One region of the Paenibacillus sp. QJM3NY_38 genome, then DNA from elsewhere that is predicted to be linked to it. Evidence: riboswitches for the same ligand, from Rfam matches in the RefSeq annotation. Region 1 holds a riboswitch; each other region holds the start of a gene.
What was found. A riboswitch is a leader RNA that binds a small molecule or an ion and turns the genes downstream of it on or off. The one in region 1 is predicted to bind cyclic di-AMP.

Region 2: linked by a shared signal. The riboswitch ahead of AC0VZ8_RS17990 (universal stress protein) and the one ahead of AC0VZ8_RS02360 (hypothetical protein) in region 1 are both predicted to bind cyclic di-AMP.
Region 3: linked by a shared signal. The riboswitch ahead of AC0VZ8_RS00495 (C40 family peptidase) and the one ahead of AC0VZ8_RS02360 (hypothetical protein) in region 1 are both predicted to bind cyclic di-AMP.
Region 4: linked by a shared signal. The riboswitch ahead of ehuB (ectoine/hydroxyectoine ABC transporter substrate-binding protein EhuB) and the one ahead of AC0VZ8_RS02360 (hypothetical protein) in region 1 are both predicted to bind cyclic di-AMP.

What each region holds. Positions count from the first base shown of each region.
Region 1 is NZ_CM149665.1:521,335-528,491, reverse strand. Features, by position in the region: gene kdpB (potassium-transporting ATPase subunit KdpB) at 1-138, opposite strand, end outside; gene kdpA (potassium-transporting ATPase subunit KdpA) at 160-1,839, opposite strand; gene AC0VZ8_RS02365 (potassium-transporting ATPase subunit F) at 1,870-1,947, opposite strand; gene AC0VZ8_RS02360 (hypothetical protein) at 2,099-2,509, opposite strand; cyclic di-AMP (ydaO/yuaA leader) riboswitch at 2,644-2,812, opposite strand; cyclic di-AMP (ydaO/yuaA leader) riboswitch at 3,350-3,523, shown strand; gene AC0VZ8_RS02355 (hypothetical protein) at 3,656-4,117, shown strand; gene AC0VZ8_RS02350 (proline dehydrogenase family protein) at 4,178-5,098, opposite strand; gene pruA (L-glutamate gamma-semialdehyde dehydrogenase) at 5,299-6,846, shown strand; gene AC0VZ8_RS02340 (serine hydrolase domain-containing protein) at 6,919-7,157, opposite strand, start outside.
Region 2 is NZ_CM149665.1:3,911,261-3,918,417, forward strand. Features, by position in the region: gene AC0VZ8_RS17970 (hypothetical protein) at 1-391, opposite strand, end outside; gene AC0VZ8_RS17975 (fluoroquinolone export ABC transporter permease subunit) at 378-1,100, opposite strand; gene AC0VZ8_RS17980 (ABC transporter ATP-binding protein) at 1,097-1,951, opposite strand; gene AC0VZ8_RS17985 (TetR/AcrR family transcriptional regulator) at 1,948-2,580, opposite strand; cyclic di-AMP (ydaO/yuaA leader) riboswitch at 2,756-2,904, shown strand; gene AC0VZ8_RS17990 (universal stress protein) at 3,014-3,697, shown strand; gene AC0VZ8_RS17995 (TrkH family potassium uptake protein) at 3,776-5,125, shown strand; gene AC0VZ8_RS18000 (glycosyltransferase) at 5,207-6,466, opposite strand; gene AC0VZ8_RS18005 (TetR/AcrR family transcriptional regulator) at 6,463-7,101, opposite strand.
Region 3 is NZ_CM149665.1:98,387-105,543, forward strand. Features, by position in the region: gene motB (flagellar motor protein MotB) at 1-601, opposite strand, end outside; gene motA (flagellar motor stator protein MotA) at 585-1,385, opposite strand; gene AC0VZ8_RS00470 (hypothetical protein) at 1,577-1,870, shown strand; gene AC0VZ8_RS00475 (4a-hydroxytetrahydrobiopterin dehydratase) at 1,979-2,293, shown strand; gene AC0VZ8_RS00480 (c-type cytochrome) at 2,395-2,751, opposite strand; gene AC0VZ8_RS00485 (GNAT family N-acetyltransferase) at 2,913-3,413, opposite strand; gene AC0VZ8_RS00490 (C40 family peptidase) at 3,554-4,027, opposite strand; gene AC0VZ8_RS00495 (C40 family peptidase) at 4,475-4,948, opposite strand; cyclic di-AMP (ydaO/yuaA leader) riboswitch at 4,952-5,091, opposite strand; gene AC0VZ8_RS00500 (hypothetical protein) at 5,440-6,267, opposite strand; gene AC0VZ8_RS00505 (M1 family metallopeptidase) at 6,279-7,157, opposite strand, start outside.
Region 4 is NZ_CM149665.1:6,413,940-6,421,096, forward strand. Features, by position in the region: gene ehuA (ectoine/hydroxyectoine ABC transporter ATP-binding protein EhuA) at 1-439, opposite strand, end outside; gene ehuD (ectoine/hydroxyectoine ABC transporter permease subunit EhuD) at 454-1,116, opposite strand; gene ehuC (ectoine/hydroxyectoine ABC transporter permease subunit EhuC) at 1,119-1,772, opposite strand; gene ehuB (ectoine/hydroxyectoine ABC transporter substrate-binding protein EhuB) at 1,774-2,607, opposite strand; cyclic di-AMP (ydaO/yuaA leader) riboswitch at 2,984-3,129, opposite strand; gene AC0VZ8_RS29830 (exosporium glycoprotein BclB-related protein) at 3,744-4,508, shown strand; gene AC0VZ8_RS29835 (SDR family NAD(P)-dependent oxidoreductase) at 4,566-5,309, opposite strand; gene AC0VZ8_RS29840 (flavin reductase family protein) at 5,497-6,108, opposite strand; gene AC0VZ8_RS29845 (ring-cleaving dioxygenase) at 6,105-7,058, opposite strand.

The DNA.
Region 1 (7,157 bases):
AACAACCAGAGTCCCGGCTTCCACAACAAACATGACCGGATTTCTCATCATCAGGACGGGATTCAGCTTCGTGAAGCTGTCCCTCAGCGCCTGACGGACCATCTCTTTGGACATCGCTTTTTTTCTCGTATTATTCATGGAAATAGGCCACCTTTTCTATTAACGGATCGTCAGATGCTCAGCAATCGGACCGAGCACAAGTACTGGCAGGAAGGTCAATGCACCGATAATCAGAACCACCGCGATCAGAATGCCGGCAAACAGCTTATTATCTGTCCGGAACGTCCCGAGCGTCTCGGGAACCCATTGCTTCCGCATCAACGAGCCGCCCACTGCCAGCAAGGCAATCATCGAAATGTAACGCCCGAATAGCATGACCAGTCCGGTTGTAATGTTCCAGAACGGCGTGTTATCCGACAGACCTTCAAATCCGGAACCGTTATTGGCCGCGGAAGACGTGTATTCGTACAATACCTGCGAGATGCCATGAAAGCCCGCATTGGTAATGCCCGCCTGCCCTGCATCCGTCATCAGCGCAAGTGCGGTCGGAGCCAGAATGATCAATGGATGCACCAGGATAACAACCGCAATCAGCTTCATCTCCCGCGCCTCTATTTTCCTCCCTAGAAATTCGGGTGTTCGGCCAACCATAAGACCGGCCAGGAACACTGCCAATATTGCATACATGAGCATGTTCATCAGCCCGACGCCTTTTCCGCCAAAAACGGAGTTCAGCATCATCAGGGACAGCGGCGTAATCCCGCCAAGCGGCGTGAGCGTATCATGCATGTTGTTGACCGACCCGGTCGTGGCCGCGGTCGTCACCGTGGTGAACAGGGAGGATTGGGCGATCCCGAACCGGACCTCCTTGCCCTCCATGCTGCCTTGGGAGGTATCAATGCCCAGCCGATTCAGCGCCGGATTGCCGTTCGTTTCAGCCGCATAGTTCAGCGACAGGAATCCGATAAACAAGGTCATCATCACCGAGAAAATAATCCAGCCCTGCTTGCGGCTCTTCGCGAACAGACCAAATGTGTAAGGAAGCGCCGCCCCGAGGCTCCACATGCACAGAATCTCGATCACATTGGTCAGCGGGGACGGGTTCTCGAACGGATGCGCCGAGTTGGCCCCCATAAACCCGCCCCCATTGGTGCCCAGATGCTTGATCGATTCGAGCGCAGCCACCGGTCCCACAGCGATTTGCTGCTCGCTTCCTTGAAGCGTCGTGACGCTGAGCGTAGGCTGCAAAGTCTGCGGCACCTGCAGCGCAACCAGTACCATCGCAATGATAAATGCGGCCGGGATGAATACCCGGGTATGTGCCTTAACGAAGTCCTCAAAAAAGTTGCCGACGGTCGTGCCCTTGCTGGTCACCGCCCGGATAAACGCAATCGCCACGCACAGCCCGGTCGCCGCGGACGTGAACATCATCATCGTAATGACGGCCATCTGGGCCATATAGGATAATCCCGACTCCCCGCTGTAATGCTGGAGATTCGTATTCGTCATAAAGCTGATGATCGTATTGAACGACAAGGTCGGTTCCATATGGCCGATGCCGTTCGGGTTGAAGGGCAATACTCTTTGTATCCGCAGGATCAAATACCCCGCCGCAACCAGCACGATATTCGTTAACACAAAGCTAATGGCATACCCTTTCCATGTCATCCCTTTGCGTTCTTTCAACCCAATCAGTGCGAGGATCGGTTTCTCCAACCAGGAGAACCATTTATCTGTTCCATTCCCCTCATTGCGAAACACCTGATATAGATAAGTTCCGAGCGGCTTTACCAGCAGCACCAGAACGAGTATAACGATGGCAATTTGTAAAATGCCCATGACGAATGCCTTCCTCCTTCAGCTGTCTCCCTAGAATTTTTCAGGGTGAATCAGCGCGTAAATCAAATATAGAAAAATAAAGAGCGTGCATATTAAAATGATTATCACGACTAATCCCCCTCCGGTTCCGAAATGACTCGTCCGCACCAGGACATAAACAGCATGAGCAGTCCGTAGGTTCCTCCCAAGATAAGCACCATATATAAATCCTGCATGAATATAACCTCCTAAAACCTCATGGTCACATCAGCCAAGACGCTTAGCTGACGATGGATGAAATCAGGAAGGATACCTGATGATGGTTCGTATGAAGCACCACATCGGCACCCAGTCCCTTGTATATCAATCGCGGATTGCTGGAATGGGTAATCACATAAATCGACTCCGTCGTCCATGTCCGGCAGATCCGTAAATAGCGGCAGCACAGGTTCAAGCTGCTCTCGAACAAATACACCTTGCTGACGGGAAACTCGGGAATGATCCAGGTTTGTTCATCCCTTGTATCGATAAGAATCATGTTGGTGCAGCCTAGTTCTCGCAGCCTCTCCTGCTCAACCCGGTTGTTGGCTATGGCCGCAAACGAAATGCGCATATAGATCAGCTGGCGGATAAATTCTTCCCCGGCCTTGTTCGGCGCGGATACCAGGATAAACTCCTGCGGTTTCTCCATCTTTTGTTCTCCTCCTAAGAAATTCAGAAAGAGAAGACAACAACAAAGAAGCCTGGGGAAAGAGAAGAACTCTTCCCGCAGGCTTCTTCATCAGAACACGGTGAAATACACCGTGGCCCAAGTCCACGACAATCGTTGCCTCTCTCGATACGCTTACGAGGTTAGCTGACGGATTCGGGCGTGAGAGTCGCCCTACCCATAGACCGTTATCTTGTCCATGGGATTCACCCCTGAGAGATCAAGTTCATCTCCCGACTGGTTCCCCCGTTCCTTTTCCATTCAAGGACTCAGCGAAAATTAAAAACGAGTAGCATGTTATTCTATTAGCCATTGACTAACATCCAGGTCCGGCAAAACAGCACAGCATCAGGTTCGAGCGGTGAGAGTCGCATCATCCTGCATTTCCAGCGAAGGCCCATGGTGCCCTCGCCTGAGATTCGATCCATCAAGAGCCCGGCAGCTCTCACACAGCCTTAGGTCTTCATGGAACGGCTGCCTGTATGCCTGCCGCCGATGTCCGTCAATTCATAGTTCGTATCATACGTCCGGCCTTGCAGGAAGTAAATGTGAGCAAAAACACATGTAGCGTTATGTCAAACAGGATCTGACCGGTTTCGCTCCATTATCTCTTGAATTCTTCTCTATACTATGTATTTCTCTTGTTTTCTTGCATTTATCGTAATCTATCGAGATACCGAGATTTTGCCATGATAATCGATGACACGACTGAATGTACACGTTTTCTTATACGGTTTTCATCGATTTTCGGAATGTATCCGTCCCATATGGCCATTTACTTTTAGAGTCCTCCGGCGTATGATTCATCCATCTATTCGAAACATTCGTTATACGCTGAGCTCCCGACGGATCGGGAGACGGGGGAACCAAAACCGCCAACGGAGCTTCTGTTGGTGAATGGGGTGAATCCGCAGGCCTGATGATCAGGCGTCGCGGTAGGGTGCTCTCAAGCCCGAATCCGTCAGCTAACCTCGTAGGCGCGCTTTGAGAGAGAACACCACCCGAGCCTTAAGCGAAGCGGCCGCTGTAGCAGGGCCTCTAACGATAAATAGGCCTGGAGAGCGGGGTTACTCTGCTCACCGGGCCTTTTTGCCGTGCATATAACATTCCTATAAAGGAGCGTAGATCATGACGAAATTCATTGAGGCTGCACTAGCACCCGTCATCGAAACCGCATCGCCTGCATTAAATGCAGAGCTCATCCGCCATATGGAGATCTTTCGTTTCGACCGGGGCTCGGCTGAACGCTTTATCCCCTGGAGCAATCGAGATTGGAACTGCGGGTTGTTCAAAATCAGCTGCAAAGACGCGGCCGGGTATGCCGAATATGCGCTGCCAAGCACAAGAGAATTCGCGGATCTGGTCCGCTGGGCATCCGTCTTTACGAGGCTCAAAGGTATGCCCGTGACCGAGGCCGTTCGCTATGCCCAGAAGCAGCAGTGGGGATCCGCACGAATGCAGCTCGCCGTATCGGCCCTCGCCGATCTGGAGGCCAATCTGCAACAGCACACCACCCGTAAGCGGTTAGGCAGCCTGACACTGGAGCGTTCCTTCTTGATGGAATGCTCGGAGGCGTATTATTCCTTCTAGGACAGCAGCTAGAAAGAGCTACCGTTCTCGCTTCCATTGCAATTGGTTGTTTCCCCCCGCTCACTTGAACATATTTTTGAGCACCATTATCAGGTTGGCCGGCTTCTCCGCCAGCCGCCGGGTAAAATACGGATACCACATCGTTCCGTAAGGCATATAACACCGGATGCGGTAGCCGTCCTGCGCAAGCGCAGCCTGATCGTTCATCCGCAGCCCGTACAGCATCTGAAACTCAAATTCCTGTTTGCCTATACGGCTCTGCTCGGCAAACACCTTCACCCAGTCGATGATGTTGTCATCGTGCGAAGCAATCGCGACGTAGGCTCCCTGATCAAAATGCATTTTGATCAATTTTTTATAGTTGTCCATAACCTCCCGCTTCTGCTGAAAGGCGATGGTTCCCGGCTCTTTGTACGCCCCCTTCACGAGCCGCAGATTAACACCGGCATGCATTAAATTCTTGACGTCCTCCTCCGTACGGAACAAGTAGGCCTGCATCACGGTCCCCACGTTGGTCAGCCCTTCCTTATGGAGCCGTAGCGTCATATCAATCGTCGCCTGGGTGTACGGCGAATCCTCCATATCCAGGCGAACGAAATTGCGGTGCTCTTTCGCCTTTTTCGCTACCATTTTGATGTTCTCGTACGCCTTCTCGGGGTCCAGTGCCAAGCCCATCTGCGTCGGTTTCAGCGATACGTTCGATTTCACTCCCCGCTGGGCAATCCCTTCCACGAGCTTCAAATACTCCTCCCGATACCCGGCCGCTTCATCCAGCGTCCGGATACCCTCCCCCAAATGATCCAGCGTGACGAGAATGCCCTTCTCGTTCAGCCTCTCAATTTCATCCAGCGCCTCATCCAAGGTATCGCCGGCTATGAATCGGCCCGCCAATTTCCGGCCGTACTTGATCGACAACCACTTCACGAGTTTATTGCCGGACACCGTGAGGATCACTTTACGGTAAAGCTCGGTTCCGTCCATGCGCGCGCCCCCTTTGCAAGGTAAACCAAAATGCACTCTATCTAACTCATATGCAAAAATCATGACGGCATGCAGGAAGACATACATATCTTACATAGAGCTTTTCACCAGAAGATCCTAAACACCCCACCATGACGCATTCAGCAGCTGGACCATAGACCTTAAGCTTCGAATCATATCATGTTAAGGAGGGGCCACCCATGCGAGCATCTTTTCGGAACGAACCATTTATGGACTTCAACAACGAGTGGAACAACAAGTTATACGATGCGGCGTTATCCGGGGTCGAAGCCGAGCTTGGCCAATCGTACCCCCTGGTCATCGGCGGTGCCAAAATCCATACGGAGCGCACCGCAAATTCGGTCAATCCGGCGCGCAAACGCCAAGTCATCGGCGTCGTGTCCCAGGCGGATACCGAGCTTGCCGAACAAGCCATCCAGACGGCAGCGCGTACCTTTGAGACGTGGAAGCACACCGACCCGAGCGAACGGGCACGCTATCTGTTCAAGGCAGCGGCGATCATGCGGAGGCGCAAGCTCGAGTTCTCCGCGCTCATGACTCTCGAAGCCGGCAAGACGCGTGCCGAAGCCGACGCGGATACGGCCGAGGCGATCGATTTCATGGAATTCTATGCACGCGAAATGCAGCGCCTGAGCGCTCCCCAGCCGCTGACGGTTCACGAAGAGGAAGAGAATCATCTCTATTACATCCCGCTTGGCGTCGGCATCGTCATTCCGCCGTGGAACTTCCCGCTCGCGATTATGGCCGGCATGACCACGGCGGCCATCGTTTCCGGCAACACCGTTGTACTGAAGCCGGCGAGCACCACCCCGGTCATTGCCGCCAAATTCGTGGAGCTGCTGGAAGAGGTCAGCCTGCCTCCGGGTGTCGTTAATTTCCTGCCTGGCCCGGGTCAGGAAGTGGGCGACTATTTGGTGGATCACCCATTGACCAGGTTTATCAGCTTTACGGGGTCACGCGACGTCGGACTGCGGATTCAGGAACGCGCGGCCAAGACGCAGCCGGGGCAACGATGGATCAAGCGCGTCATCGCCGAAATGGGCGGGAAAGATGCAATCATCGTGGACAACGAAGCCGACTTGGAGCTCGCGGCGGACGCTATTACCGCTTCCGCATTCGGCTTCTCCGGTCAGAAATGCTCTGCCTGCTCCAGAGCCATCGTGCACGAGGACGTCTATGATATCGTGCTGCAGAAGGTCATCGAACGCTCCAAAAAGCTGGTGATCGGAAGCCCCTCCCATGCCGAGGCTCAGGTAGGACCCGTCATTGACGATAAGGCGTACCGTAAAATTCTCGACTATATCGAAATCGGAAAAAGTGAAGGGAAGCTGGTACTGGGCGGATTCCCGGGCGATCCGGAAGGGTATTTCATACAGCCTACGATTTTTGCTGATGTGGACAGCACCGCCCGTATTTCCCAAGAGGAAATCTTTGGTCCGGTGGTGGCCTTCACGAAGGCAGCCTCCTTCGACGAAGCGATCCAATTCGCCAACAATACCGACTACGGGCTGACCGGCGCGGTGATCTCGAACAACCGCGCGCACCTGGAACAGGCGCGGCGCGACTTCCATGTCGGCAACCTGTATTTGAACCGGAAATGCACCGGCGCCTTGGTGGGCATCCACCCGTTTGGCGGCTTCAATATGTCCGGGACCGATTCCAAAGCCGGCGGGCGCGACTACCTGCTCCTGTTCACGCAGGCGAAGGCGGTGTCGGAGCGTTTCTGATTACGACATGTAAAGAAACCTCTCCATGACAATGGAGAGGTTTCTTTATGTACAGCGATTCTTTTACTAGCTTTACGCTTTAACTTTGCCCTTAATCTCCCGGACCACCTTGCCCTCGAACGATTGATTCATCCAGTACGCAAAATGGATGCCTTCCTCACCAAAGGTGCATTCCGTGGTTAAGTAGAATGGCGTCTCTGTCAGTCGGATGGTCAGCTTCAACGTCCGTTCATCCTTCCAGGTCATGGAGGCAGCATATTCATTATCCCCCATCATCATCAGCTTCGTGGTTCCCATCTTCCACGCGTTAC
Region 2 (7,157 bases), 3.4 Mb from region 1:
TATCCGATAAAGTCGAAAAAGACAGATATAGAATGGATAATACGGTGCATAACAAAAAAGGAAGCGTCACTCTATATAGCAAATAACCTTTACGCATTAGTGGGGTAACCGCATAATATGCAATCACATTCTCGTCGCGTTCATCGAGAATAAGGAGACCGGTGAGCATTCCTGTCAGCATGGGAATCGTAACAATCAATAGCGATGCCGCAAAGCCACTATACGGCTCCAAATGAAACGAATAGTTTACATCGAGCCAATTAACGGCAACCGGGAATCCAAACCTCGATAGAAACAGAAGTAGCAGCGGACCGAACATAGCTGCCATCAGAACGGGATCCTTCCACGCATGCCGTAGATCCATGATAATGAGGGCTCTATATCTCTCCATTAATGCCCCCTCCTTCACCTACGCGCATCAACACATGTCGGGTATAGGATCGCTGCGCCCAGATGTAAGCCACAAAGTTCCAAATCAACAAAATACATATGGAATATAGTACGCTGCCAATGGATAAGCCGTCACTGGGAGACACAATTAACCGGAGAGTTCCTTCGGTCGGAAGGACGAGAAACAGGTCTTCATGCCACAATTGAAGAAAACTAAACAATGGAAGGATGAATGGCAGCGCGTAAACCTGCACCATCAGAATAAAACTGTTAACCGTCCGTTGGCGTGCCGCCACGCCAATCGACAGCAAGGTCATGAAGGTTGATGTTAAGACAATACCAGCAGAAAAAGCAAGCGGATATTCCGGGAGACTGCCGGTCGCCATATGAATCACCCATCCTGCCGCAAGGGATAACACCGACAGAGACGCAGCCTTCGCCAGCAAATATTCCCGAATGTGTACCGGCGCTACAAACAACGGATCGTGGACGCCCTGGTCCCTCTCCAGCAGGACCATGCCGCCTGCCATGATAAGCCCCAGGGCTGCGGGATCGCTGAATGTCAACACAGTCGCTGTTGTCTCCTGGTAGGCCTCGGGTACGAATCGGAGCAGTATCCAATAACAGGTACAGACAAACACATAAACCCAATAGAATCCGTGGCGCCACTGGAAACGCAGATCGAATACAAATAAGCTTAGGCCCTTCATACAAGCTGCCTCCCCGTTACCTCAATAAAAATTTGTTCGAGCGACGCCTCTTGCGAATGAATGGTATCGAGGGGATAATCCTGTATCAGCTTAAGAAATTGGTTATTCTCACCGATGCCATCCAGAGAAAATACCGCCCCCGTTAATTCGCCATCCCTTCTGTATTCGACTCGGACCTCCTTTCTTCCCTTACGAAGTTTCAACTCTCTGGGTGAATCGATTAATTTGATTTCACCGTCGACGATAAAGGCTACCCGATCGCAAAGTTCTTCTGCCGCTTGCATATTATGGGTTGTTATTAGAACCGTCTTGCCGGCAGCCTTTTTCGCAAGTATCAATTCCTTCATTCGGTGGGCATTGACCGGGTCTAATCCGGATGTAGGCTCATCCAGAAATAGGATTTCTGGATCATGCTGTAACGCCCGACAGAAATTCAACCTCATCTTCATGCCCTTGGATAGCTGGGAAACCTTCATATTTGCGGCATCTGTTAGATCGACTTGCTGCAGCAGTTTCATGGGATCCTCCGTCTTCCCCTTGTAAAGGGAACGAAAGAGCTTTAAATTGTCGAGAACCGAAAATTTGCTGTAGAAGTTCGGGAATTCAAAAGCTACTCCGATTCGCTCATAATAATCGGGACCGGTATCCCTGATTTCATTGCCCATGACTTTTATACTTCCTTGATAACCTTTCAGGACGCCGATCAGCAGTTTTTGCGTCGTACTTTTACCAGCGCCGGACGGGCCGAGAAAGCCAAAGATTTCGCCAGGCGGGATGACAAAATCAAGTCCATGCAGGGTCGGCTCTTTCCGATTCGGATACGTGTAATGAAGCCCTCTTACTTCGATCACAACGCTCCATCTCCCTTCGGCGTATTAGACACCGCAAGCATACCGGCAGATAATAACTCGACTAGCAATTCGATCGTAGATGTAAATTGCTCCTCTCCAATCTCTTTTTGGTGCAGCGTAAGCAGTGCCAAGGATCTGATCATGCCCACGATGGATTCGGGTGCCGTACCAGGTAAAATGCCAGCCTTCTGCCAAGCCGTAATCACAGGCAAGAGCGCGTCTTGATCCTCCATAAAGTTACGCTCCAGCAAGTCTTTCGGCAATTTCCTGAACAACAGCTCCATCTCCCCGCGATCCATCATCTGCCGAAGCATCGGGCTCTCGTCCATCATCCTAAGTGAATATAAGAGAAACCGTTTAATGCTTTCCTTACTGCAGACCTCTTCAGGAGGGAATAAATCCAGAACGGCATTGCGAATTCGCTGCTCCTCCTCCAGAATCAGTTCATAATATAATTCCTCTTTCGATCCGAAAAACATGTAGAACGAGCCTTGGGCAATGCCGGCGGCCTTCGTCAGATCTTCAACACTCGTTTTGCGAAGGCCCGCCGTTTCGAAATGATGGCGTGCCTCCGTCAGCAGTTTTTGGCGTATCCATTCACGTTCTTCGTCCGAGAATTTTTTGGGCATGTTGCACTTCACATCCTTAATCAGGTTTGTGATTCTGTGAATAATTTTATTTTATATTCATAAAAGTACTCCCCAAAGTCCCGTTTGTCAATATATTTGATATGATGTTGTTTACTTATCGGTAACTGTTTACTTTCAGCATGTTTTAGCATAATATTTATTACGATAAATTTCATACGCATAAATGCTTAATCCTCTATGAGGAACGGGGGAACCAACAAAGCGACTAAGCTTTAGGGGTGAATTCTTTCTGGATAAGAAGGAACGGGGACTCTCAATCCCGAATCCGACAGCTAACCTCGTCAGCGTCTTGGGAGAGAACACTCTTACTACTTTGACTTGTCCATGATCCGTACAACCAAGGCCAGGAAGCAGAACTGTCTCTGCTTCCTGGCCTTTTTTGTTAACGCTGTAGTGCTTAGAAAAGAAAGGAATGATTATTCTGCTTAATAATGAAAAGATACTGGTATGCGTGTATTACGGACCAAACGGAGAACGCCTCATCCGTCGAGGCGGCGAATTAGCCAGACTTCTTCAGTGTCCCCTGTTTGTGTTGAGCGTTATACCCTTGCGTGAAGGTGAGTTAGATCAGGCACAAGAAAGGTATATGGCTGAGTGGCAAGTGAAATGCAACGAGTATGGGGCAACCTTCATTGTCAAAACGAATGAAGATCGCAAGGCTTCAGAAATCATAGCGGAAACCGCCAAGAATCATCAAATCACCCAACTAATCATCGGACAATCCGGTCAAACGCGATGGCAAGAAATTACGCGCGGTTCGTTTGTTAACGAGCTTTTAAACCAGATAGGCGAGACGGACTTACACATTGTAGCGGTTCAAAGGATGGATGATCCAATAGCTGACACCCATGAACGGGGAATTCGAGTCACTGTGTTCAGAGAGGGTTCTCATTACCTGCTTGGCAGTAAGGAGTCCGGGGGCGATCCAATAGCCGAAGGTCTATTTTTCAAAGAGTTAAATACCGATTTTGACACCGGCGTGCTGAAAATAAAAACAGACCACGAGATCCAATATTTGAAAATAAGTCACGGAAAAGTAGTAGACTCGTCTTTTTTCCAAAACAGAAAATTCTTCGATAAACCCGGCGATCAATAAAGAATGGGGGTGGAACTTGTGAGAAGAACATTTATGAATGCAAACGATCGAAATACACAACATTCCGCTCCTGACACAATGGAGTTGTTTATCAACAAGCTTAAAAAAAATATGAGTCCCCCTCAACTCGTCATGCTTGTCTTTTTCACTTTAATATTAATCGGGACCGCATTGCTCGCGCTTCCCTACTCTTCCTCCACCGGGAGGTCAATTGGTCTGCTGGATGCTTTATTTACTGCCACCTCAGCAATCTGCGTAAACGGGCTCGTTGTCTTGGATACCGGTAGTGTTTTTTCGACTTTTGGACAAGTCATTATCATGATCTTGATTCAAATTGGCGGGCTCGGCTTTATGACCTTTGGCGTGATGGTTGCCATTGTTCTGGGGAAAAGGATTGGCTTGAAGCAACGAATGATTATTCAGCAAACCACGCATTCGACCTCGGCACAAGGTTTGGTTAAATTGTCCATGTATATGGTACTCATTGCATTCGCGTTTGAAGCATTAGCAACGATTGTCCTTACACTCCGCTGGCAACAGGACTTCGGGTGGGGACAGGCAGCTTATTACGCCCTTTTCCATTCCGTTTCGGCATTCAGCAATGCCGGATTCGCCCTGTGGTCTGACAGCCTAACCCCCTTTGTCGGCGATCCGATCGTCAATATTACGATTGTCCTGCTATTTATCATTGGAGGCCTCGGCTATATCGTCATTGTGGATGTATTTCAAAAGCGTTCATGGAAGAAGCTTTCGCTTCACTCCAAGGTTGTCCTAGTCGGAACAGGAACGCTGTCCCTGCTCGGTTTTCTATTTATTTACTTTTTGGAGAGCTGGAATCCATCAACCTTTGGCCAATTGAGCGAAAGCGAACAAGTGCTGGCTGCTTTTTTCCAAGGCATAACGCCTCGAAGCTCGGGGTTTAACACGATAGATATCGGCAGCATGCTGGCGGCTTCTCAGTTTTTCATTATTATTCTGATGTTCATCGGTGCTGCCTCCGGAGGAACAGGGGGCGGTATTAAGATCAATACGCTTGTTGTACTCATCCTAGCTACGATCCAAACCTTTCGCGGGGGTGGTCAAATCCATGCCTTCAAGCGCAAAATAGCAGGAGAAACCGTTATGCGCGCCTTGGCCGTTGTCATGAGTTCTTTGGTGGTCGTGCTGGGCGTTTCCCTGTTGCTGACCATCTCTGAAGGAATGCTAGAAGAACATTTCTTGGAAGTGTTGTTTGAAGCGACCTCAGCATTTAGCACCACCGGTTTGTCGATGGGATTGACAAGTGAATTGTCCCCCGTGGGGAAAGTCATTGTAGCGATAACGATGTTTGCCGGCCGTCTGGGTCCCTTAACGCTCGCTTATGCATTGGCTCAAAAAAAACGCACCTCCAAAATTGGTTACGCGGAAGATCATATCTTGATTGGGTAACTCAGGGTTCCCAATCAAGAATTTTCTTGTCCATTAATACTTTAACCTTTGGTACACATATCCCTTGTTAAAGGAATTCTCTCAAAAGTAATCATGCAACCGTCTCTCAATAAATTCTACAGTTCGATCAACACCTCTCTCCTCTAAAATTTGGTCTGATAGTGCCATTGCATTGGCTGACAATGTTGAATGACTGGTTAGCTCCGCTATTCGCTCAGCCAAACTGGCTACAGACATTGATTTTTCAGGAATCGGCTTGGTCGATACACCTAGCTCATTCATACGCTTGGCCCAGAAAGGCTGATCCGCATTGAACGGGGATATGGTCATCGGCTTACCTGCTCTCAAAACGGCCGCTGTCGTCCCTGCTCCACCATGATGAATAACGCCTGCAGCTCGCGGAAACAGCCATGCATGCGGTGCTTCCTGTATACACAGGATGTTCTCGGCCCCATTCCCGGATATTTGCATTCCACTCCAGCCAACCAGAATGATGCCGCGTTGCCCCGTTTGTCGTAAAGCCTGCGTAGTCATCTCGAGCACATGATCCGGATGCTTTAGAGGCATGCTGCTATAACTGATAACGATTGGCGGGGATCCTGACGCGATAAAAGACTCCAACTCCCTTGGTGGGTCCCAATCGGTATCTTCCAGAAACCAAAACCCCTCCATACAGACACGATCCTTCCATTTCGGATCAAATGGCAAAATCGAAGGACTGCAACCGTAAAGCACCGGAATATCGCGTCCGTTTACGTGCAGATCATCGGAGAATAGACTTCGTGGAGGTAAATGCAACGTATCTCTTCTCCATGTATTCATCAATTTTTTGAAGGATAACAGCATGAAACGGTTGAGATGATAGCTTTTTTCATTTAACCATCGATTCCTGAAGGTGACAGGTAAAATGGGATTGGTGAAAGCGCCTGTCGGTGCAATGATCGGAATCGGATGAGCCGCGAATACGGGAATATTCAGCTTTTGGGCAATATCATATCCAGCGAATGCTTTGGGATGGTAGATAAGGCAGTCCGCATCTTGAGAAGCGGTCCACAGGTCATCGAGCATTTGCTGCATCATAGGATATATAAGCTTTTTCATCTGCTTCATAATCTCGAAGGGATTGCTGCCCAGCATGCGTTTCCCTTCCGCAGATTGCGCTAGTTTCATGATATTTGCCCGTATTGGTGCGAAACCGACACCATGCCCTCGAACGAAGCCTTCGAAATCCTGCGATGTGCACATAACCACGTCATGTCCGTTGTTCTGGAGACCTTGGGCTAGGGCAATGAACGGCTGTACATCTCCCCTTGTTCCGATGGTGAGCAACTTTATTTTCACTCTTTTCCCTCCTTACGATAAATGCCGTACCTTAATATGTCCAAATAGGGTTTTGTGTCTAAAGCCGCACTTGCCTCGAGTTCTCCTGTAGATTTCTCGTCGTACCGTTTGGTCATTTGCTTCGTAATTAGAGTTTCAAGGGAAAGTAATACGAATTCGATAGCTTGCTTGGGATCGATTCCTTCCCTAAAACGGCTCTGATCGATCCTGCTTGCCAATAGGTGTATGGAATCCTCGTTCATCTGTTGTTGTTTGAGCAGAAGATCCGCTTTCAGCTCTTCCGGCATAATCAGAAATGTTTTAGCCATAAATCCAAACCTGATGGGGTCACTTTTAAATACATCCATCTTTTTTTGAGATAATTGCTCTATCGCCTGAAACAGATCCTCGGAGAGATCCATAGGTGACGAAGTCAGTGAATGGTAGTAGTGCTTTAAGCATTCATCCACCACCGTTAAATACAACGTTCTTTTGTCCGAAAAATAATGAAACAAAATCCCCTTGGATACGCCAGCTGCTTTGGTAATTTGATTGGTTGAAGCTCCTTCATAGCCCTTGTGATAAAACTCTACTAAAGCTGCCTGCAAAATGGTTTGTTTTTTATCTGGCTCCATTGGTTTGTACGCCACCTCCACCGATTGACCACCTGGTCAATATCATTTGACCAAATTGTATTACACATTGACCACTT
Region 3 (7,157 bases), 420 kb from region 1:
TTAAATCCCAATTCGACGGATATCGGCTGTTAGAGATTGGCACATTGTCCGTATGTCCGGATACAATAATTTCATAGTCCGGGAACTTATGAAGCATTTGTGAGATTGCCTTGGCCAATTTGCGGGCCTCCGGTTTCACAACAGCTTCGCCGGAAGGGAACAAGGCGTTATCCCGTATCGTAATGACAAGCTGGGAGTGGTTCAACTTGGTGCTGAGCTCCGAGGTTAAACCGTTATTTTTAATATAATTATCGAGCTGCTTCTTTAGCTTCTCCAGATCCTGTTGTTCCTGACGCATCAGCTCTGCACGTCTTTGGTCAGGTGTTGTTGCGGGAACGGAAGGGGATGTCGCTTTATGATCTTTAATATTGGGCGGATCATCACTGGATTCCGTTTTACTGTAATCCAGCACGCCGGTCCCGCCAGTGAGAGCAACGCTGAAGGCTTCGCTCATTTCTTGAAATTTGCGTGCGTCTGTCGCGCTCATGGCGTATAGCACCAGGAACAGGGCCAGAAGCAAGGTCAGTAGGTCTGCGTAAGGAAGAAGCCAGGATTCGTCGGCATGCTCCTCATGCGGCTCGTGCCTAGTCTTTTTGCTCACTAGCACCAGCCTCCCTCTCGCTGAGCTCAGCCCGTTCGGACGGTGTCAGGAACACGGAGAGCTTTTGATTGATTGCAATGGTGGATACACCGGATTGAATAGACAGCAGGCCTTCTACCATCATCAGGCGGATTTCAACCTCGCGTTTGGATAGACGCTTGAGTTTATTCGCAATCGGGTGACAGATAACATAACCGGTGAAGATACCGAGCAGGGTAGCAATAAACGCAGCCCCGATAGCATGAGCGAGTTCGCCCATATCTTCCATGTGGGACAGTGCAGCGATCAAACCGATAACGGCTCCGAGTACCCCGAGGGAAGGTGCATACATGCCGGCCTGCGAGAAGATCAATGAACCGGAACGATGGCGCTCCTCGGTGGCATTAATATCTTCCATTAAAACGTCACGTACGAATTCCTGATCGTTGCCGTCGATGATCATGCGCATCCCATTACGCAGGAAGCTGTCATCGATTTCATCAACTTTGGTTTCCAGAGCCAGAAGTCCTTCACGGCGTGTGATCGAAGCCCATTCCATAAACAGCTTGATCATGTCCGTCTTGTCCATCAAATTCTGTTTCATGAAGGTCATTTTGACCAGCTTCGGAACCTTTTTCAGCTCGGATAGCGGAAATCCGATGAATAAAGTTGCTGCCGTACCGCCAAGAATGATTAGATAGGCTGCCGGGTTATACAAAGCGAGAAGGGAGGCACCTTTAAGAATCATGCCCACCAGTACCGCGACGATACCGAGGATTAAGCCTATAATTGTTGAAATTTCCATACCACACCTCATCCGTGAGAAATAAAATAACGAATCCATTCGTCAGAACGGCTCTCATGGAGAACCGGGCCCCTTATGTGGGGCGTTATCCTATTTATCGTCAGGTCGGGCTTTTTTTTTTAGTTGTAATTTCCGGTATAATGGAAGGAAGGGAAATGAAGCTAAGTACGGCAAGGAAAGGAGTGATTAAGATGGGCGTTAAACACGGAAGGGATTATGGCGAAATTCTGGCAGAACTGACCGAGGCGGTTGGGCGAATTTCTGACAGCTATGTCTTCTTTGAAATGGAAGCTGAGGATTGGGGCAATTTGGGCGAAGCCGAGCAAAATGAGGTTCATGAGGCGCTGGCAGAGGATTTGTTCTATGCGCTGGGCACAGAGCCGGTGATTAATGTTGGCAGCGGCGTGGTCATGCATGATCAGACGAACCATCGAATACATATTTTGATTGGTGAAGAAGAGTTGGCTTTTGTGGCCCTTGTGTAATCACTCCAGTTATCAACAGATACAGGGCAGAATAGAATAGATGACAGATAGCCCATATTACGGTTAGTCGGCTTTAAGATAGGTTTTTTTCGGGGAGGAAGATAAAAGATGCTTTATACGCAGCAAGAAGTAGAGGCTCATCTGGAAAAGCTTGAGGGTTGGGAATTTGAACAAGGGAGATGGATTGTACGAAAGTATACCTTCTCCTCCTTCATGAAGGGAATCGCTTTTGTTGATGAAGTGGCAGCTATTTCGGAAGCTTTCGGACATCACCCCTACATCACCATAGATTATAAAGTCGTTACACTTCGTCTCACTTCTTGGGACGACGGTGGCATTACGGCTGTGGATATTAAGGAAGCGCAGCAGTTTAACGAAGCCTATGAGAAGAGTCGTTCGAAGGATGGCAAGGCGGGACAATAGAAGGGGAGACCATTAGTCCCTTTAGAGGTCCCGAATATGTAAAAAACACGCTTGCAACGGGAACAACTCCAGGTGCAAGCGTGTTTTGCGTATAAGCTGATTTATTTTTTCTCAGCAAGGTACAGCGCGATGTTTGCGATTTCTTCAGGTTTAAGTTGGTCTTTAAAGGAAGGCATTCCCTTACGACCTTTGGTTACAACGTTGAAGATCGCGTCCGCATCCATGTGTCCGCCTACTTGATTCAAAGCCGGCCCAGCGCCGCCTTGAAGTTGGTCGCCGTGACAGCTAATGCAGCTTGCTTTCAGTGTGGCTTCCGCTGCGGCTGCATCGAGAGTCACTTCCGGCATGGTCGGCTTCTCTTCCTGAGCTACCTGTTCCTTACCTGGGAGCGTAAACATCAGCGCGATAGCTAACGCACATGCGACGAAGAACAATCCGCTCATGATCCATTTTTGCATCGTCATATCGTCCCTTCTATGTATACTGCACTTTTGCACTTGTCTCCATTATAAACCAACATCCATAGACAGCATAGCCAGTTGTGACAAAAAAAGCAACTATACGGCGCAGCTTCATAAAAAGTACACAAAATTGTGCTTTTTCATATAGACAAAGATTACTATTCCTCATTTGTCGGGGGCTCATACACCATACAGTGGAAAAGGGCGTTGCCCGTTGGCGTAAGCCGCTCATACGTATCGGTGATGTGAAAGCCTGCCCTTTGATAAGCGCGGATTGCTCGCTCATTCCAGGTCATTACCTCAAGGTCAATTTCGTCGGCAGGCCGCCTCCGTCTGGCTTCCCGGACAATCGTCTGCATAAATCGTTTACCCATTCCACGCCCGCACCAATCAGGACGCATGCCAAGTCCGATTCGTGTAACCTCATGCATCGGAAACAGCTGGGCAAATCCCCAGAGGGCCTCCCGCTCATCCAGAACCGAGATGTACTGTCTCTGGCGAATGTCCGGATCGCCAAACTCCACCTCAAGCCCTTTCATCTGCTCCCAGGGAAGAAAGCCATAGATATTATAGGGAGGAGGGTAGGCCCAAGCGCATATTTCTTCGGCGTGCTCTTCACGCATGACTACGGTGTGAAATGTAATCGGTGTGGCATCCATTTGCGAAGTCCTCCTATCGTCTGCATAAAATAATAATCATATTACGAACATCCAAGTCGCATCAAAAAAGCCCGCAAAAGAGAGGTAAGGGCTCCTTTAACGGGCAAGCATTATGTATAGGGAAGATTAGCCTCTACAGCTTAGGATGATTCACCGACCGACTCTTCATACTTATCATCGCTCATGATACGCTTTGCACCGACGTATCGCTGGTCGTAGTAATCCTCTGCCAGGCGGTTGATAACCACGCCGCGGTTGGAGGAAGCATGGGCGAATTTGCCATCGCCGACATAAATGCCGACGTGGGAGATGCCCTGGCCCGATGTGTTAAAGAACACCAAATCGCCAGCGCGCAGCTCCTTACGGGACACGCTTGTCCCCATGTCGAATTGAGAGCCGGATTGATGCGGGAGCTTTAGACCGAGTTTAGCGTAAACGTACATGGTGAAGCCGGAACAGTCAAATCCGCTCGTGGTTGTACCACCGTAGCTGTATCTTGTACCTAGAACCTTATCGATTTCCTGATCCAGCGCACCATCAGCAAACACGCTGCCAACGCCCAAAGTGAACAACAGCGTGATACTTAGGGCTGCTGTCGATAATGTTTTCTTCAGCATGGAAAGCTCCTTTTCGTTGCCGGGAGGCATAGCAATCTATATATTAAAGCACTTACATTAATGACAAAGTTGTTACTGCGTCCATTCTATCAGACAGCAAGCGAGATTGGCAATTATTTCTTGATGGATTTTGCTATTTTTCAATAGCATTAACTGTCGAAGCACCAAGGAAAATCAATATTTTTCCAAAATGGGTGTTTAATGACGAGAGAGAAGGGTAAATAAAGGATAGATGATGTGAAGACACGGCGAAGTGAAGTGGAACTGAAGTGAACTTGTATAATAAATTTCATTTTTTTTCGAAAAAGCGGGAACTTTTTTGCTGTGCTGAACGTTATAAAGGTATACGCACAATCAACAAAAGAAAAAAGCCGCTGGATGAGATCGGCACAATCTCATAAACCCAGGGCTTTCTTGTAAGAGTAAATCAATTAAGTTCCAACATTAATTGTAGTTCACAGCTACAGATTTGTACGTATTCTGACTCATAATTCTCTTAGCGCCTACATATCGGTTGGCGTAATAGCTCTGGCTCAGCGGACTGATAATGACACCGCGCGAAGATGAAGAATGAGCGAATTTGCCGCTCCCGACATAAATACCCACATGAGATACACCTCTACCGGATGTGTTGAAGAACACGAGATCGCCAGCTTTCAGTTTGCTCTTGGATACGGCCGTACCTACTTTGTATTGAGCTGCAGACGTACGGGGCAGGCTAAGACCAAGCTTCTTGTAAACATAGCTGGTGAATCCGGAGCAGTCAAATCCATTCGTTGTAGTTCCACCTGTTTTGTAAGAAACACCAATGGCTGGTTTGATTGCAGTATTTAATTTGGAATCGGCGAAAGCGCTTCCGGTCCCTAATGTGAGTGCGAGTGCGAGGCCTAGAGAAACAGCCGTTAACTTCTTTTTCAAAACAAAAGCTCCTTCCATTGCCTGCGAGGTTAGCTTAAGGGTTCGGTTGAAGGTCCCCTATGATCCCTCTCTTGCGAGATCAATTCACCCAAAACGGATCCCCCGCTTCCCATATCGTTATGGGAATTCGGCTCCTTAAAATGTTGATGAACCCATTCATTGACGTTTGACGTTCCAACATAGTTAGCGAATTACAACGTTCCTAACATAAAAGTTACAGTAAAGATGACAAAGTTGTTACTAACATATTCGTTATTTTAGCAGAGTATTAACAATTTGGCAAACGAGGAAACATTATTTTTAAACAAAAAAACCTGTCCCCATCTTAAGGGAACAGGTTTTTTTGTAATATGGCGTTCAGAAATTTGTAATATTAAGGATAAATGAACTCTTATTCTCTGTAAAATCTAGCGCGGGATAGAAACGTGTCGCTTCTGATTACAGCTTATTCGCGAGCGTGTTTCATTATTTTAGGTGCCAAATTGTAACCATTAAGGATGCTGTGAGGAGGAATCTCTCCACAAATGATATTGAGCGGACATTGCCCAAATTTGGAAAAGTCCATTCAGGAAATAAGAGGCCTGCTGAATAATTAAGCCGATCAACCCGGCCCAGAAGAGCGAGGCCGAGCTCAGGAGCAGCAGAATGACACAGGCGGATCCGCCGATGGTGATGGATAACAGCATTGCTGTGCCCAAGCGGCGGAAGAGCGCATGGATAGAGCTGATCATGCTGGATTCGCCGGTACGGCCAAATTGCATATAGAGCAATAACAGGCGGATCAGATAGGCGTACAAGAACCAGCCAGCTGCATAGGGCAGTGCATGAAGCAGCAGCACAGGCTCCTGAATTCCATTCAGCAGAATCGGGAGGATTTTGGGCAGAATCCAGTAACCGGGCGCGAAGGTGAGAATAAGCTCAACCAGATAGAATAGCGTTACGGGTTTCCACAGTTTCCGCATGCCAGTGAAGAAGAATAAACCGCGCTCGCCCTTGGCTTCCTGGTGAAGGTTGTAGAAGATGCCGGCCCGAATGAGCGGGGTGAGGATCATCCGGATCAGGAGCAAACCGGCCAGAAGCCATCCGTAGGTGTGTACTGTGCTGCTCAAGGACAGGCTCATCTCGCCCTCGTAGAAGAATAAAAGACGGCTGAGCTCGTTAGGGGCGGAATCCGGATATCGCATCAGAAGGGGGACTACCGCCGATTTTACGAGTCGGTACAGGCAATATCCCCACAGCAAACGGTATAAGAAGAGCAGAATCGAGACGTATAGCTGGTCTTTAACACTGATCCACCCTTGGCCTGCGTAACTTTTCATGTGCTCCCCCCTCACCATGATAGGCTGCCGAACAGCGTCTCCACAAGCTTGGTAATACTGAGATTCCAGCGTGTAACCACCTTCGGATCCATTCCTGCCTTCATATAGTTATTAATGTGTTTATTCTCTAGGACGATGGAGTACTTCGGATCAACCATGGCCCAGGCGAGCGGAGAGCTGTACTCCAGGGTGTAAGCAACTTTGCCGTTTTTGCCGCTCCAGGTTCGTTCCACCGTTTTGCCGTCCTCAAAGGCGAACACGATCGGCACATCGGTGATATCCCCGTCCTTGCTCGTAATCTGGACCGTGGACTCATACCGAGGATTTTCAGCCTTGCCTTTATTTTTGGTTTTGATCACGTCGATGGCGACATCCGCCATCTGGCTTCCATATACATATTGGTCAAAATACGACTGCCAGGACGTTTTGCTTACTTGCTCGACGACTTTCTGAAAGTCAGATGTGGTTGGATGCTTGAAGCGGTATTTCTGGGCATAGGTATGCATAATCTTACCCATCATCTGTGGACCGACCTGCCGTTCGATGCCTTGCAGCACCAGCTTGCCTCTCGTATAAACATTCAGTGCGTAGTTTTCGTGAGAGCTGTATTTCCAGGATTCCATCTTCAGCGGTGCAGGGGAAGTAATGGATGCTCCCTGAGCCGCCGTATTGGAGGTAATCTCGTATTCTTTTTCCATTACTCGTTCTTCTGCATAGGTTGCAAAGGCCTCGTCCAGCCACGCTTCCTCAAATTCGTTACTTGCGATCATTCCGTAAAAATATTGATGGGCGATCTCATGAATAACGGTCCGCTCCAGTTCATATCCCGGCGAATCGTTCTTGGCACCGAAGGCGGTGACCAGCGTCGGGTATTCCATGCCGCCTGCACC
Region 4 (7,157 bases), 1.4 Mb from region 1:
CCAGCACTTTGCGCGGGGCCTCCGTCACATTGCGAAGCACGTTCATGTGCGGGAACAGATTGAAATGCTGGAAGACCATGCCGACATTGCAGCGCATCCGGTGCAAATGCTTTTCATTGGCCCGAACCAGCTTCCCTTTCTCTTCCATATGCCAGAGCAGCTCGCCATCAACCTCAATGGTTCCTTCGGTGGGTTCTTCCAGCGTCATCAGCATCCGGCCCATCGTTGTTTTGCCCGATCCGCTCGGACCGATCACAGCCACCTTTTCTCCAGGCTGCATCTCCAGATCGATGCCTTTAAGCACCTGTAGATCACCAAACGACTTGGTCACGCCGGTATATTTCACAATCGGCTTTGTACCCGTAGCGATAACGGGATTTCCCTCCTGCTGCGGCACCTTCGACGCTTCCGCTTGCTCATCGATCACAACGGCATTCAATTGATTCCCTCCTTTTATTTTCCACGCTGCAGATTCATGCGTTTTTCCAGCCTTTGCACAAGCAATGAGGCGATATAACTGATGATCAGGAACAGAATCCCGACCATCGTATACGGTTCAAATGCACGAAACGACTGCGACACGATATTTTTGGCCGTCAGCATCATCTCCACAAGCGTTATGGCGCATAGAATCGGCGTCTCTTTAAACATAACAATCAAATAATTACCCAGTACCGGAATGATCGGCGGCACCGCTTGCGGCAGGATAATACTTCGCCAGGTTTGGGCTTTCGTGTAATTCAGTGCTGTGGCAGCCTCCCATTGTCCCTTCGGCACTCCCTCGATTCCGGATCGGTACACCTCGGACAGATATGTGCTGTAATGCAGCCCGAGACCGATCACCCCGGCATAGAAGGCCGGAATGGAAATTCCGGTAAGAAGCGGCAGACTGTAATACAGGAAGAAGACCTGCACCAGCAGCGGTGTATTGCGAATAAATTCGATCATTCCCTTGGTTATTAATGACAGCACCTTAAATCGGCTCCGCGCTGCAAAAGCAAGCAGCAAGCCGATGACCAATGCCACCGCGAAAGCGCAGATCGTCACCCATACCGTCATTTTTAATGCACTCAAGAGCTGGGGCAGGATATCCCATACATAGTTCCAATCCCACATGACTATAACCTCCCCGCTGTCCATTTACGCTCCAGCAGTCGAACTGCCAGCGAAACAAGCGTAGCAATGACAAAATACATGAGGAGCAGCAGCACCAGAATCTCGGTCGTCCAGGAGATGTAATTATTGCGGAGCACCATGGCCTGATACGTTAAATCCGCCATCGTGATGAAATAAACCAGTGAGGTGGATTTGATGAGCTCCACAAGCTGATTCCCGAAGGGGGGAAGCATTCGCAGGGACGCTTGAGGCAATATGACATTCCACAGTCTTTGCCAAGGCTTCAGATTAAGCGCTACAGCGGCTTCCCATTGTCCTTTCGGAACGGCCAACACGGCGCTGCGAACGATTTCCGAGCCGTATGCGCCGAAGTTCAGCCCGATCGCGAGGATCGCAGCCAGCATTTTCGGAAGCTCGACGCCGATGAACGGAAGGGCGAAATACAACCAGAACAGCTGCACCAGCAAGGAGGTCCCCCGAAAGACTTCCACGTACACGGCTGTCAACGTGCGAATGATCCACAGCTTCGACAGTCGGCATAACCCGGCTGCAAAGGACATCACGACCGCAAGAATGGCTGAAAAGAAAGCAACTACAATCGTGATCTCCGCCCCTTTCAGCAGCGTAGGGAGAAAATCAATCCACGAATTCGGCATGCTATTCCCCGCAAAGGGCAGCGGCCGTCATCTCGCCCGGGAGCTCTTCTTCTGTGAACCCGAACTTCTGCAAAATTTCCAGCAGCTCGCCCGACTCCTTCATTTTTTGAAGCTCCGCATTATAAGCCTCCTGGAACTCGGTATCCGCTTGGCGGAAAGCCGTAGCTCCATAACCGCGAACGCTTTCGCCGTCGATGACCGGCTGTTCGAAATCAGCCACGCGTTCGATGCTCTCGTCGCTGGCCGAATCCAGCATCGCCTGCAGGGACGGCCCCGTCATGGTAATTGCATGCACCCGGTCTGCCTGAAGGGCGCTAATGGCCGAGGCCTGGTCGGGGACCTGCACAATCCGGTCCGCAGGAATGCCAGACTTTTCCATATAGCCGATTTCGACCGCACCGGTCATAACGGCGACCTTCGCTTGGTCATGATTGGCAATATCCTCATAACTTCCGAGTCCCAGCGGATTCCCTTGCTTCACCGCAATGGCTTCCCCGATGCTGTACTCCGGATTAGCAAACAATACGGCAGAGCAGCGATCCGGATTAATGAACATGCCTGCGGTAATTAGATCAAACCGCTCGGCCTGCAGTCCGGCAACCAGCGATCCGAATTCCGTAAGCTCTCCCCTCATTTCCTTGATGCCAAGCCGCTCCAGAATAACCCTCGCAATTTCAACCGCTTCTCCTGTCAGCTCCCCGTTGGCCTCTTTATAGGCATAAGGCTTCTCATTCGCAAATCCCACGGTGATATACCCCTGCTCAATGGCTTGCTCCAATGTACTCCCTTTGTCACCGCAAGCCGCAAGCGACACCCCCATAATCAATGACAACATCAGTACAACCACTCTTTTCAAAACTTTCCACAACCTTTCATTATGACTTTGGTATGCTTAAAAATGGCATGTTGAAATTGCCCATGTTAACACATATGTTAACTGGGATTTAACCTATTCAGATACCTTGCATGGGCCGGACCTTCAGGGAAGATGATTCATCCATCTCATTCCACGCTTAAACCCAATGCCATCTGATCGATTTAATTGCTTTTGGTTAAACATTTGCAGGCCTTGCCCCTCCTCTTTAGCAGAATACAAAAAGACCACCAAACAGGGGATTTAGACATAGCTCCGCCAGCAGGGGGTCAAAAAATAGAGAAAAGGCCCCTAAAGAGAATTAAGGGCCTTTGTTATGAACATCCATTATGTATGCAAGACCCATCCACTGCTGACGAGGTTAGCTGACGGACTCGGGTAAGATGGTACCCTACACTCGTGATTCCAAGTGACTCGCCCCTGGTGAAACTGGTTCCCCCGCTTTCCGGAAAATGTATGCCGGAAACTAAGCGTGTGTCCATGATAAAGGGAACTTCAGGAAAAGTCAAACCCCTTTAACCGCTTTTTCTGGAAATTCAGAGGCGGAAATGCCGTTCTTCCAGGGCCTATGACAAGCATGAAAAATGCCTCATTCAAGCCTCTTCCCCAACGATACAGGAATTTTATCCCAGCCTCATTTTTCGCTATATAGCAGGCATTTGACATGCCTCCCTTACTCATTCATGTGGTGGATCGTTTATGCCATGAATTACATTCGGATTGTGAAAGCTTTCCCCACACATTTACGGCGCAAATTTTTTTTTTGAAACGCTGCGTTACAGAGCCTATGAATATCGTAGGGAGATCCGAAATTCATCCTATAGTTTTGCTATTCGTCAATAGATGAATGCCTCCGGGGCTAGCGTACATTCTGGAAATTATAGGTGTTTATCTATCATTTATGCGCTATTAACCCATGCCGTACCGAGAGTATTTGCGTAGTATAGAACAAATCTAAAGGAGGTGCTTCATTTGGAACGTTCTTCTAGAAAGAGAAAATTGTGTGCTCTTAAAAAATAGAGAAAAAAGTCATTCATGCGAAGAAAAAGCATTGCCCGTCTCATGGTCATGGTGATCATAAAGGCCATGGCGGTGGCATGAAAAAGCGTCGATGCCCAAGAGCTATCCGTGGACCTGTAGGTCCTCAGGGTCCGATCGGACCGGTTGGACCGGTCGGACCTATCGGGCCTGTGGGACCTGCCGGACCGACAACCGGTATTGCAGGACCTGCTGGACCTGCTGGACCAGTCGGGCCTGTCGGACCTGTTGGACCTGTCGGACCTGCGGGACCTACTGGAGCTACTGGAGCTACTGGGGCAACAGGGGCTACAGGAGCAGCCGCAGGAGGAGCCATCATCCCATTCGCATCCGGCATACCGCTTGCTCTGACCACCGTTTTAGGCGGATTAGTTGGATCCGTTGGTCTCGTAGGATTTGGTAACTCGGCCAATACGTTTACGCTGGCTGGCGGTACGATTGACCTCACTGGAGCTGCTGGAACTCTGCTTAACATGGCGTTTAACACGCCACGTGCCGGTACCATCACTGGCATCTCCGCTACCTTTAGCACTACTGTGGCGCTTTCCCTGCTGGGAACTACGGTTACAATTACAGCACAACTGTACAGTGCGCCGGCTACAAGCAACATTTTCGCACCGATACCAGGCGCTCTTGTTACGCTGGCTCCGCCTCTTACGGGCGTTCTCGCTCTCGGTACGGTAAGCAATGGCTTCGTAGAAGGCCTGGCTATTCCGGTGCCGGCCAATACACGCCTGTTAATGGTATTCTCGGCAACCGCAGCTGGCGCAACACTTGTCACTGCAGTGGCAGGTTACGGCAGCGCTGGTGTCAGCATTATATAAGTTTCGTTTTCCACCTGCAAAAAAAGCCCCGATTTTCATATCGGGGCTTTGCTTCATTTACACGGCTGTATATCCGCCATCCACCAGCAAGCTCGTGCCTGTAATGAAGGACGCATCTTCACTGGCGAGGAACAACACGGCTTTAGCGACTTCTTCCGGCTGTCCCAAGCGGCCCATCGGATGAAGGCCAACCAGGTGCTGGGTGATCGCTTCCGTTCTTCCCTGAATAAGAGGAGTATCGATATATCCCGGACATACGGCATTAACCCGGATCCCTTTAGGTGCATAATCTGCGCTCATCGACTGGGTTAACAGCTTAACGCCTCCCTTAGCGGAAGCATAGGCGGTAACGCCCGCTTTTCCGACATGGCTATGGATTGAGCCGCAGTTTACGATCGCCCCTCCGGTTCCTTGGGATAACATTTGCTGGATTACATATTTATCGCACAGGAACACTCCTGTCAGATTAATATCAATCGTTCTTTGCCAGTTGTCCATCGACAACTGATCGGCAGGAGCATCATGAGCAATGCCTGCATTGGCGAACAATACATCGACACGGCCAAAATGCTCAACCGTCTGCTTCACCATATTTGCAACTTCCTGTTCTTGGGTTACATCCGTTTTAACGAACAGCGTTTCAAAGCCTGCCCCTCTTAATTCATCGGAAACTGCTTGTCCCCGGTCCGAATAATCCGCGATAACAACCTTGGCTCCCTCTTCCACAAAAAGCCTTACCGCTGCTTCGCCGATCCCGCTGGCGCCTCCCGTCACAATGACAACCTTGGATTCAAACTTCATTTGTCGACCACTCCTATTTTGTGAATTCATCATATCAGCTCCACATTCATGTAGAGTTTGCATACTTCAGGCATGATATTCCACAAGCCCCTTTTCTTTCTTAAACCTACGTAGTATCGAATGACGGCATATGAATTCATAACTTGATATTCGCTGCGTCCTAACCTTTTTATCCGCCCGTCCGTTGTTATACCGGCCGCTCGATCGTAAACATCTCTCCCAGTGCAGAATAGATGTTTCCCGCCATACGGCTCACAGGCTTCAACTTGGCAGCGTCAATCCGGCCTTGCTCGTATAGCTCCTCCGAAACATGAAAGCGGACTACGCGGGCAATCAGCAGATCGGCAGCAGGCAGTTGATCCGCACCATTCAAGGTAACGATCTGCTCCAGTACACATTCCATACGAATCTTGGATTCCAGAACGCCGGGAACCTTAACCACCTCGCTTACGATCGGGGTTAGATTGGTTCGGTCAAGCTCACTCTCGTCCGGAGGTAGGTTCGCCGCCGTTTCGTTCACGGCTTCAACAGTATCTTCGTCCACGATGTGGATGACAAGCTCGCCGCTTTGCATGGCATTTCTCGCTGTATCCTTCGCCGTGCCGTTCTTCCGCTGAACGGAAACGGACAGCATGGGCGGATTACTCGTCAGAATAGAGAAATAACTGAACGGCGCGGCATTCAGCACACCGTCCTCCGATAACGTCGTAACGAAAGCGATCGGCCGCGGAACAACGCTCCCGATCAGCAGCTTGTAGATGTCCCGTTCGCTTTGAGTATTCGGGTCTATGGATATCACTTGAGTTGCCCCTCTCCTGTATTTTTGACTTGTATAGGCTCCAGTCCTTCCTCAATACGGGCTCGCTCCGGTTCAAACCAGACAGGAAGTTTCAATTGCTCCCCCAGCGAGTCCAGATCTTCATCCACCGTAAACCCGGGCGGATCGGTTGCGATCTCAAACAAGATCCCCCCTCGTTCCCTGAAATATAACGATCTGAAATAGTTGCGGTTCTTAATCTCTGTTGGCAAAAAGCCATGTTGTTTCACCCACTCTTGCCATGTAACATGCTCACCATCATCTTGGGCCCGCCATGCGATATGATGGGTCGTTCCAGCGCCTCCGGTTCCCAAAGGGATATCCCGCATCGGCAAATCGATCACGTTGCCGAAAAGGCCCGCAGCTTGAAACCGGGCATAATTAACGTCCTCTCCGATGTAGGTCAGTCCCATGACCTGCTCCAGCGCCTTCTTCGTTTCCTCCCAATTGCTGCTGAACAGAACCGCACCGCCGAATCCCTTTATCGCTGTATCCGGAGTTATATCGTCCACGGACCAGCCGTTATTCGGTCCGCCCTCCCGCTCCACAAGCTCAAGAGAAAGTCCATCGCGATCAGAGAACTGAAGATAATGTTCGTTAAACCGAAATGCTTTCATGACAGGAACGCCGAATCTCCGTAAACGCCCTTCCCAATAAGGCAGGGCACCTGCAGGGACGACAAATGTTGTATACCCAACCTGTCCTCCTCCACGTATCCCTCTTCGTGAAGCAGAAGACGGAAAGAAGGTGATAATGGTCCCCGGGTGCCCCGCCTCATCCCCGAAATACAAATGGTAAACCTCAGGCGCATCAAAATTGACCGTCTTCTTCACCAGTCTTAGCCCCAGCACAGCTGTATAAAAATCAACATTTCTCTGCGGATCCTGCGCATAAGCGGTAATATGATGTATGCCTGCCGTTTGTAATGCCATCTCCATCGACTCCTCATCGTTTCGTATCCATACCGATGTTTCCCTACATGATTTTCGGTTCGTATGATGAAATATAGTCTTTAAATTTAATATCTTTAA